2 regions of the Shewanella sp. MTB7 genome follow, and region 1 is predicted to be linked to the other one. Evidence: riboswitches for the same ligand, from Rfam matches in the RefSeq annotation. Region 1 holds a riboswitch; the other holds the start of a gene.

Region 1 (3,433 bases):
GACCATCAACTCAATTAGAGCAATCTGATGGGGGAGATGCGGGAAAGAATGCCTTAAAACAGGTTATTTCAACATCATCTCAAATCGATGTGAAAGAGATCGTAAAAAAAGCAACAGAGCTTAATGATTTTAGCCACCTTTTAGCCCATGTTCCTTATGCCAATTTTATTGGTATGGCTGTTGAGTGTTTTGGCGATGAATTGGTCTTTAAGTTACCAGCAAAAGATGACAACATAGGTAACCCAATACTGCCTGCTATCCATGGTGGCGTGATTGCTGGCTTTATGGAGATGTCGGCGATTGTTCAGCTTATGGTGTTTATGCATACCACAAAAGTGCCAAAGGTTGTTGATTTTTCAATTGACTATTTAAGAGCTGGTTATCATAAGGATTCATTTGCCGAATGTAAGATCACCCGTCAAGGTCGTCGTGTTGCGAACGTGAGTATTAACTGCTGGCAAATGAATAGGAAAAAGTTGATAGCAACAGCGAGAGCGCATTTTCTGATCGATTAATTTATGCGGTAACGCTGTTAGATCGGCATGGAACCACTTTACTTTTAAGGAAGATAAGTCAATGAGAAAATTTATTTTAGTATCAATTTTGGCCTTGCTTGTCAGTGCATGTGCGCCACATACGGCAGGGGTAATGGCCAGCTCTACTGGTGAGGTGAGAGTCGATAATCGCTCATTTGCCAGTGAGGTTAGCGTTGAACAGCTTAAGTCTCGTCAACAGGGGGGATTTTTACAGGGCTCTGGTTTAATCATCAATAAAGTTGCCACCGATATTCACCTTCAATATAAGTTCACTTGGTATGATATTAATGGCTATACCATAGATAATGAAGGCGTGGCTTGGGAACCGTTGAAACTTTTTGGTAAACAGCAGATCCAAGTCTCTGGCCTCTCTCCAAACACCAGTGCCGTTAGGTATGATTTGTATGTGAGAAAAGCGTTTTCTAATTAGCTTTTTAGCTCAAGATCTAAGCTTGATAAACAACGCCAACGATAAGTTGGCGTTTTTTTGCCCGATGGTGACAGAAGTTTGTTATGGATTGGTATTTATCATGTATAATCGCCAGCGCCAAGGGGTGATACTGCATAAAATGCGCTATCTGAGATGTCATTTGACGAACCCTTTGAACCTGATCCGGCTTATACCGGCGTAGGAATGGGCCAAATTTGATTATGTGTATCTGATCAAACTCAATTTCCTTTCTCGCTTTTTCTATTGCCGGATCTCAAAATAATAATTTGGGGTCCTGATGTCTGTGTCAAAACTGTCTATTTTAAAAAAAGTTTCACCTGTCACGCTTGCTGTCTCTACGGCACTGACAAGTTGCTACGCGCTCTCTGCTGATCTAGCACCCGATGTGACAAGCGATGAGATGGAAGTGATCGTGGTCACCTCCGATTTTCGTGGTATGACTCTTGAAAAAATGCCTTCGAGTGTGACTATTATCGATCAACAGCAGATTGAAGATGAAGGTGCTCAGCACTTCGGAGATATCTTAAACTCCATCGCTAATTTCAACTGGTCTGGGGGGAGCTCAAGACCTAAATACTTCCAGATCCGTGGCGTGGGTGAGCAGGAGGAGTATCAAGGTGCACCCAATTCATCTGTTGGTTACATCATCGATGATATCGATATGTCAGGTTTAGGCATGGTATCTAGCATGTATGACCTACAACAAGTTGAAGTGCTTCGTGGCCCACAAGGTACACGTTATGGTGCGAATGCGCTTGCTGGTCTTATCTATCTTAAGAGTAACGATCCTACCGATGTGTTTGAACATGGCGCTGAAGTCTCTGTCGGAGATGATGCCCTAACTACCTTTAGCGGGTTTAGTTCAGGGCCGTTAACAGATTCTGGCAAGCTGCTCTATCGAGTGTCATTACAACAACACAATCAAAATGGTTATCAGAATAACCTCTATCTTGGACGTGACGATACTAATGCCCGTGATGAGTTTACTGGACGAGCCAAATTACGCTGGTATGCCACTGATGATTTAGAGATTGATTTAACCTTACTACACGCTAACTATGACAATGGTTATGATGTTTGGACACTGGATAATAACGGTTTCGATACTTTAACGGATGCACCAGGGGTAGATAAGCAGCGCACAACAGGCACTTCACTTAAATTTACCTATACAGGCGCAGAAAAATTCGAGTTGGTTTCTCTGAGCTCTTATGCAAGTTCACAAACTCATCATAATTATGATGGTGACTGGGCTAACCCAGATTATTGGGGCGGTTTAGATTGTGGCGGAGAGCCATGTGAAAATGTATACAATTGGGATAAAGAGGGCGAGCGTAATACGTTAAGTCAGGAATTTAGATTAAGCTCAACAGAAGCAGGACGAATCTTTAACGGCAGTACTGATTGGCTGTTAGGGCTTTATGGTATGCAGCTTAGCGAAGACAATGAGACATTCGATACTTACAGTCAGTTATCTGCCGAGTATAGCGCGGATAATTATGCGGCATTTGGACAACTTGATACTGATTTAGGCAATAATTATTCGCTGTCTTTTGGTTTGCGAGTAGAGCGTCGTAATAGCGAGTATAAAGACTCCGACGGTGACAAGTTTAATCCGGGGGAAACCATGTGGGGTGGACATATTGTCCTTAGTAAAACCCTTAACGATGATCATGAAACCTACATACGAGTGGCGCGAGGTTATAAAGCGGGCGGCTTTAATATGTCTTTGTCAGAAGAGCTTGCCGACAAGAAAGAATATGATACCGAGACCTTGTATAACTATGAGATAGGGTTGAAGTCTCTCTGGCTTAATGGTGATGCCAACACGAATTTCTCACTGTTTTATATGGATAGGCGTGATCAGCAAGTTGCAGCGTCTCAACAATCGACAGTGCCTGGTCAAGAGGGTAATTTCATCCTTTTCACCGAAAATGCAGGTAGCTCACATAACTATGGTGCGGAGCTGGATGGTAATTGGTATGCGACGGATAATCTGACGTTGTATGCTAGCCTTGGCTGGTTACAAACGGCCTATGGTGATTACTCATATCAAGATAAGAATGGGGGTTCGGTCGATTTATCTGGTCGCGAGTTAGCGCATTCTCCCCAGTTTAACTACAGTGCAGGGGCTACTTATCGCACTGACTCGGGCTGGTTTGCCAACTTAACAGGCAGTGGTAAGAGTGACTTTTACTACTCAGACAGCAATGAGTCTAAATCTGAAGCTTATACCATCTTTAATGCCCGAGTTGGTTATGAAACCGAGATTTGGTCAGTTTATTTATGGGGACGTAACTTGTTTGATGAACAATATGGCACCCGAGGTTTCTATTTTGGTAATGAACCGGATCAAGATTGGGCGGATAAACAATATATCCGTTATGGCGATCCTCGTCAGTTAGGGATGACGTTTAGTCTTAAGTTTATCTAGATAAAAGTCACC
Region 2 (3,433 bases), 350 kb from region 1:
TGAGTTCGGTGTTATTGATGTAAACTTAGTGAAAAGCAACTCAACTCTGGCTCAAAATAACCTTGATGGATTTAAAGACCTAGCTCATTCATCTGGCTGTAATGGGCTTAATCGCTATCGGACAAATCTCATCTTTTTGTTTATTGTTACCCTTGGCCATCTGTTACTTATTCTGCTCCTTCAGCAAGCATGGCAACCACAAATTTTACACTTCCCAAAACAGCAATGGCCCAAATTGAAGGCCTATATTTATTACGAACCTAATATTGAAGTGGTACAAGGTAGGGTTGTTGTTGAGCAAATAACAAATGTTGTTCAACAGTCTGCCCCATTAGAGCCTAAATCTGTCGATGAGCCGTTAAACCTTGATGCTGTTAAAGAAGTTGAAGTTCCATTAGCCGAAGATAAAGAACAGCCCGAAGGCATCGAAGATCAAGAGCCTAATAAAGGGGCTTTACATCAGATAAGCAAACCAAGTCTCAATTTAAGCCAATCTACTCAAGGTTACTTTCAAAGGCAACGAGCCCAAGCGCTAGATGATCTGATGATTGAGGAGTCGATACGTTATACCCGCAAGCGCTCATTGAGTGAGATGGATGGTGAGATGATTATTTTAGAACTTCCTGAGCATGATATTTGGGCTGAGACTCGAACGTTTGATAGTGAGTTGGATCCTAATCGTATTGTTAAGCAAGGTTCGACCTGTTATCGGGTAGTAAAAACCCCAAACCCCATTAATCCTCATGCAGAAAATTTAGGCTATCCATTTCGATGTGATGGTAAGTCATTGGTATCGGATCTGCAGAAAGCCATTGCGGCAAGAGCTGAAAAAATGGGCATAAGACGTTAGCTTTAAGGTGATAAATATTCATCTGTAATTTAATTTGTTTGATCAATAATTGGATTTATTAATAAATTATTATTTTTATCAACTATTTAATATTATCTATATTTTTCATGCTAACTGATGTTTAATCTCAGTGGAATCACTTGTTTATTTTGTTGTTTTACGTTTATACTCGTTTCCATCTTGTCGGAGTGCCTAAGGGCTGAGACCGTTTATTCGGGATCCGTTGAACCTGATCTGGTTAATACCAGCGAAGGAAACAAGCATGATAATTACAATAAATTCGTGGGTTTTGTGGTAGTGATTTTACGTTTTCATTTTCGCTGTTGAGTTAATTGTTTTTATTTGCTGCATCATATTTTGTTGATGTACCTGCTGTTCAACATCTCCAGACAAGCAACTTCATTTCTTTTTAAAGTGAGATTGCTTATGTCAAATCGTCGTGAAACCCGAGCTCAAGCTCAACAGTTTATTGATACGTTGAAACCTCTTCAACACCCTAATTCTGAAAAAATATACCTGAGCGGTAGTCGTGAAGACTTGCATGTTGGCATGCGTCAAATCTTACAGTCCGATACTATGGTCGGTGGCACCGAATCAGCTCCAATCCTTGAATCCAATGCCCCACTAAAAGTGTATGACTGTGCTGGTGCATACTCAGACCCTGATGCTGAAATCAATGTGCGTAAAGGCTTGGTTAAATTCAGGGAGAGCTGGATTGAGGAACGGGGTGACACTGAACAGCTGCAGAGTGTGAGTTCCGGTTTTACACAACAACGTCTGGCCGATGACGGGTTGGATCATCTTCGATTCGATTCTTTGCTTCCTCCAAGAAAAGCCCAAGCTGGCAAGTGTGTAACTCAACTTCACTACGCAAGAAAAGGCATCATTACCCCAGAGATGGAATACATCGCCATCCGCGAGAATATGGATCAAAGTGACATTACCGATGCGGTCTTGAGGCAAAAAGCCAAAGGAGAGAGTTTCGGAGCTTCCATAGAGCAAGTGATCACGCCAGAGTTTGTACGCCAAGAGATCGCCCGTGGTCGAGCCATTATTCCCTTGAATATTAACCATCCAGAAGCAGAGCCTATGATCATTGGCCGTAATTTTCTGGTGAAGGTGAATGCCAACATTGGTAACTCGGCTGTAACATCTTCGATTGAAGAGGAGGTTGAAAAGCTTGTTTGGTCAACGCGTTGGGGGGCTGATACTGTGATGGATCTCTCCACCGGACGTTATATTCACGAAACTCGAGAATGGATCATTCGTAACTCACCAGTGCCCATCGGAACAGTGCCTATCTATCAAGCTCTGGAGAAGGTCAATGGCGTGGCAGAGGATCTGACTTGGGAGGTTTTTAGAGATACCTTAGTTGAACAAGCAGAGCAAGGTGTGGATTATTTCACCATACATGCGGGAGTGCTGCTTCGCTATGTGCCAATGACGGCCAAGCGTGTTACGGGCATTGTGTCTCGTGGTGGCTCTATCATGGCTAAGTGGTGCTTGTCTCATCACACGGAGAACTTTCTCTATGAGCATTTCAGAGAGATCTGCGAACTGTGTGCTGCCTATGATGTGTCGCTTTCATTAGGGGATGGAATGCGCCCTGGTTCGATTGCAGATGCCAATGATGAGGCACAATTTTGTGAGCTAGAAACCTTAGGTGAGTTGGTAAAAATCGCTTGGGAGTACGATGTTCAAACCATTATCGAAGGCCCAGGTCACATTCCCATGAATCTTATCAAGGAGAACATGGATAAGCAGCTTGAGGTGTGTGATGAGGCACCATTTTATACTTTAGGCCCGCAAACTACGGATATTGCACCGGGCTACGATCATTTTACATCGGGGATCGGTGCGGCAATGATCGCTTGGTATGGTTGTGCCATGCTCTGTTACGTCACGCCAAAAGAGCATCTAGGTTTACCGAATAAACAAGATGTTAAACAGGGATTAATTACCTACAAGATAGCCGCTCACGCTGGTGATGTGGCTAAAGGACATCCAACGGCGCAGATCCGCGATAATGCCTTGTCTAAGGCGAGATTTGAGTTTCGCTGGGAAGACCAATATAACTTGGGACTTGACCCTGAAACGGCTCGCGCTTATCACGACGAGTCTTTGCCACAAGAATCGGCTAAAGTTGCTCATTTTTGCTCCATGTGTGGCCCTAAGTTCTGTTCCATGAAAATAAGCCAAGAGGTGCGTGAATACGCGGCGGCGCAAGAGATAAAATTGCAATCGAATGCCAGTTACCAAGCGAAAAATGCCACGGACATTCAGGCGGGAATGGATAAGATGTCGGCAGAATTTAACGCTAAAGGAGCAGAGCTTTATCATGAAGCAAGCGCTGGCAATGTTGATTTAGTCGACGCTGAGGTTTAAGCCATGCCAATGCTAAAACTAAAACCTTTAGCTGCTAAGCCTGTGGTGTGGACCATTGCAGGTTCAGATAGCGGCGGTGGAGCGGGTGTTCAGGCCGACTTACTGACGATACAAGATCTAGGCTGCCATCCCTGCAGTGTGCTGACGTGTTTAACGGCGCAATCTTCCGTGACTGTCAGTTTGGTTGAAGCCGTCTCT

What was found. A riboswitch is a leader RNA that binds a small molecule or an ion and turns the genes downstream of it on or off. The one in region 1 is predicted to bind thiamine pyrophosphate.
Region 2: another riboswitch for thiamine pyrophosphate. It lies ahead of thiC (phosphomethylpyrimidine synthase ThiC); the one in region 1 lies ahead of HWQ47_RS15990 (TonB-dependent receptor).

The regions. Positions count from the first base shown of each region.
Region 1 is NZ_CP085636.1:3,711,090-3,714,522, reverse strand. Features, by position in the region: gene HWQ47_RS28100 (PaaI family thioesterase) at 1-515, shown strand, start outside; gene HWQ47_RS15995 (YcfL family protein) at 577-966, shown strand; TPP riboswitch at 1,077-1,188, shown strand; gene HWQ47_RS15990 (TonB-dependent receptor) at 1,265-3,421, shown strand.
Region 2 is NZ_CP085636.1:3,364,204-3,367,636, reverse strand. Features, by position in the region: gene HWQ47_RS14475 (hypothetical protein) at 1-850, shown strand, start outside; TPP riboswitch at 1,025-1,123, shown strand; gene thiC (phosphomethylpyrimidine synthase ThiC) at 1,277-3,235, shown strand; gene thiE (thiamine phosphate synthase) at 3,245-3,433, shown strand, end outside.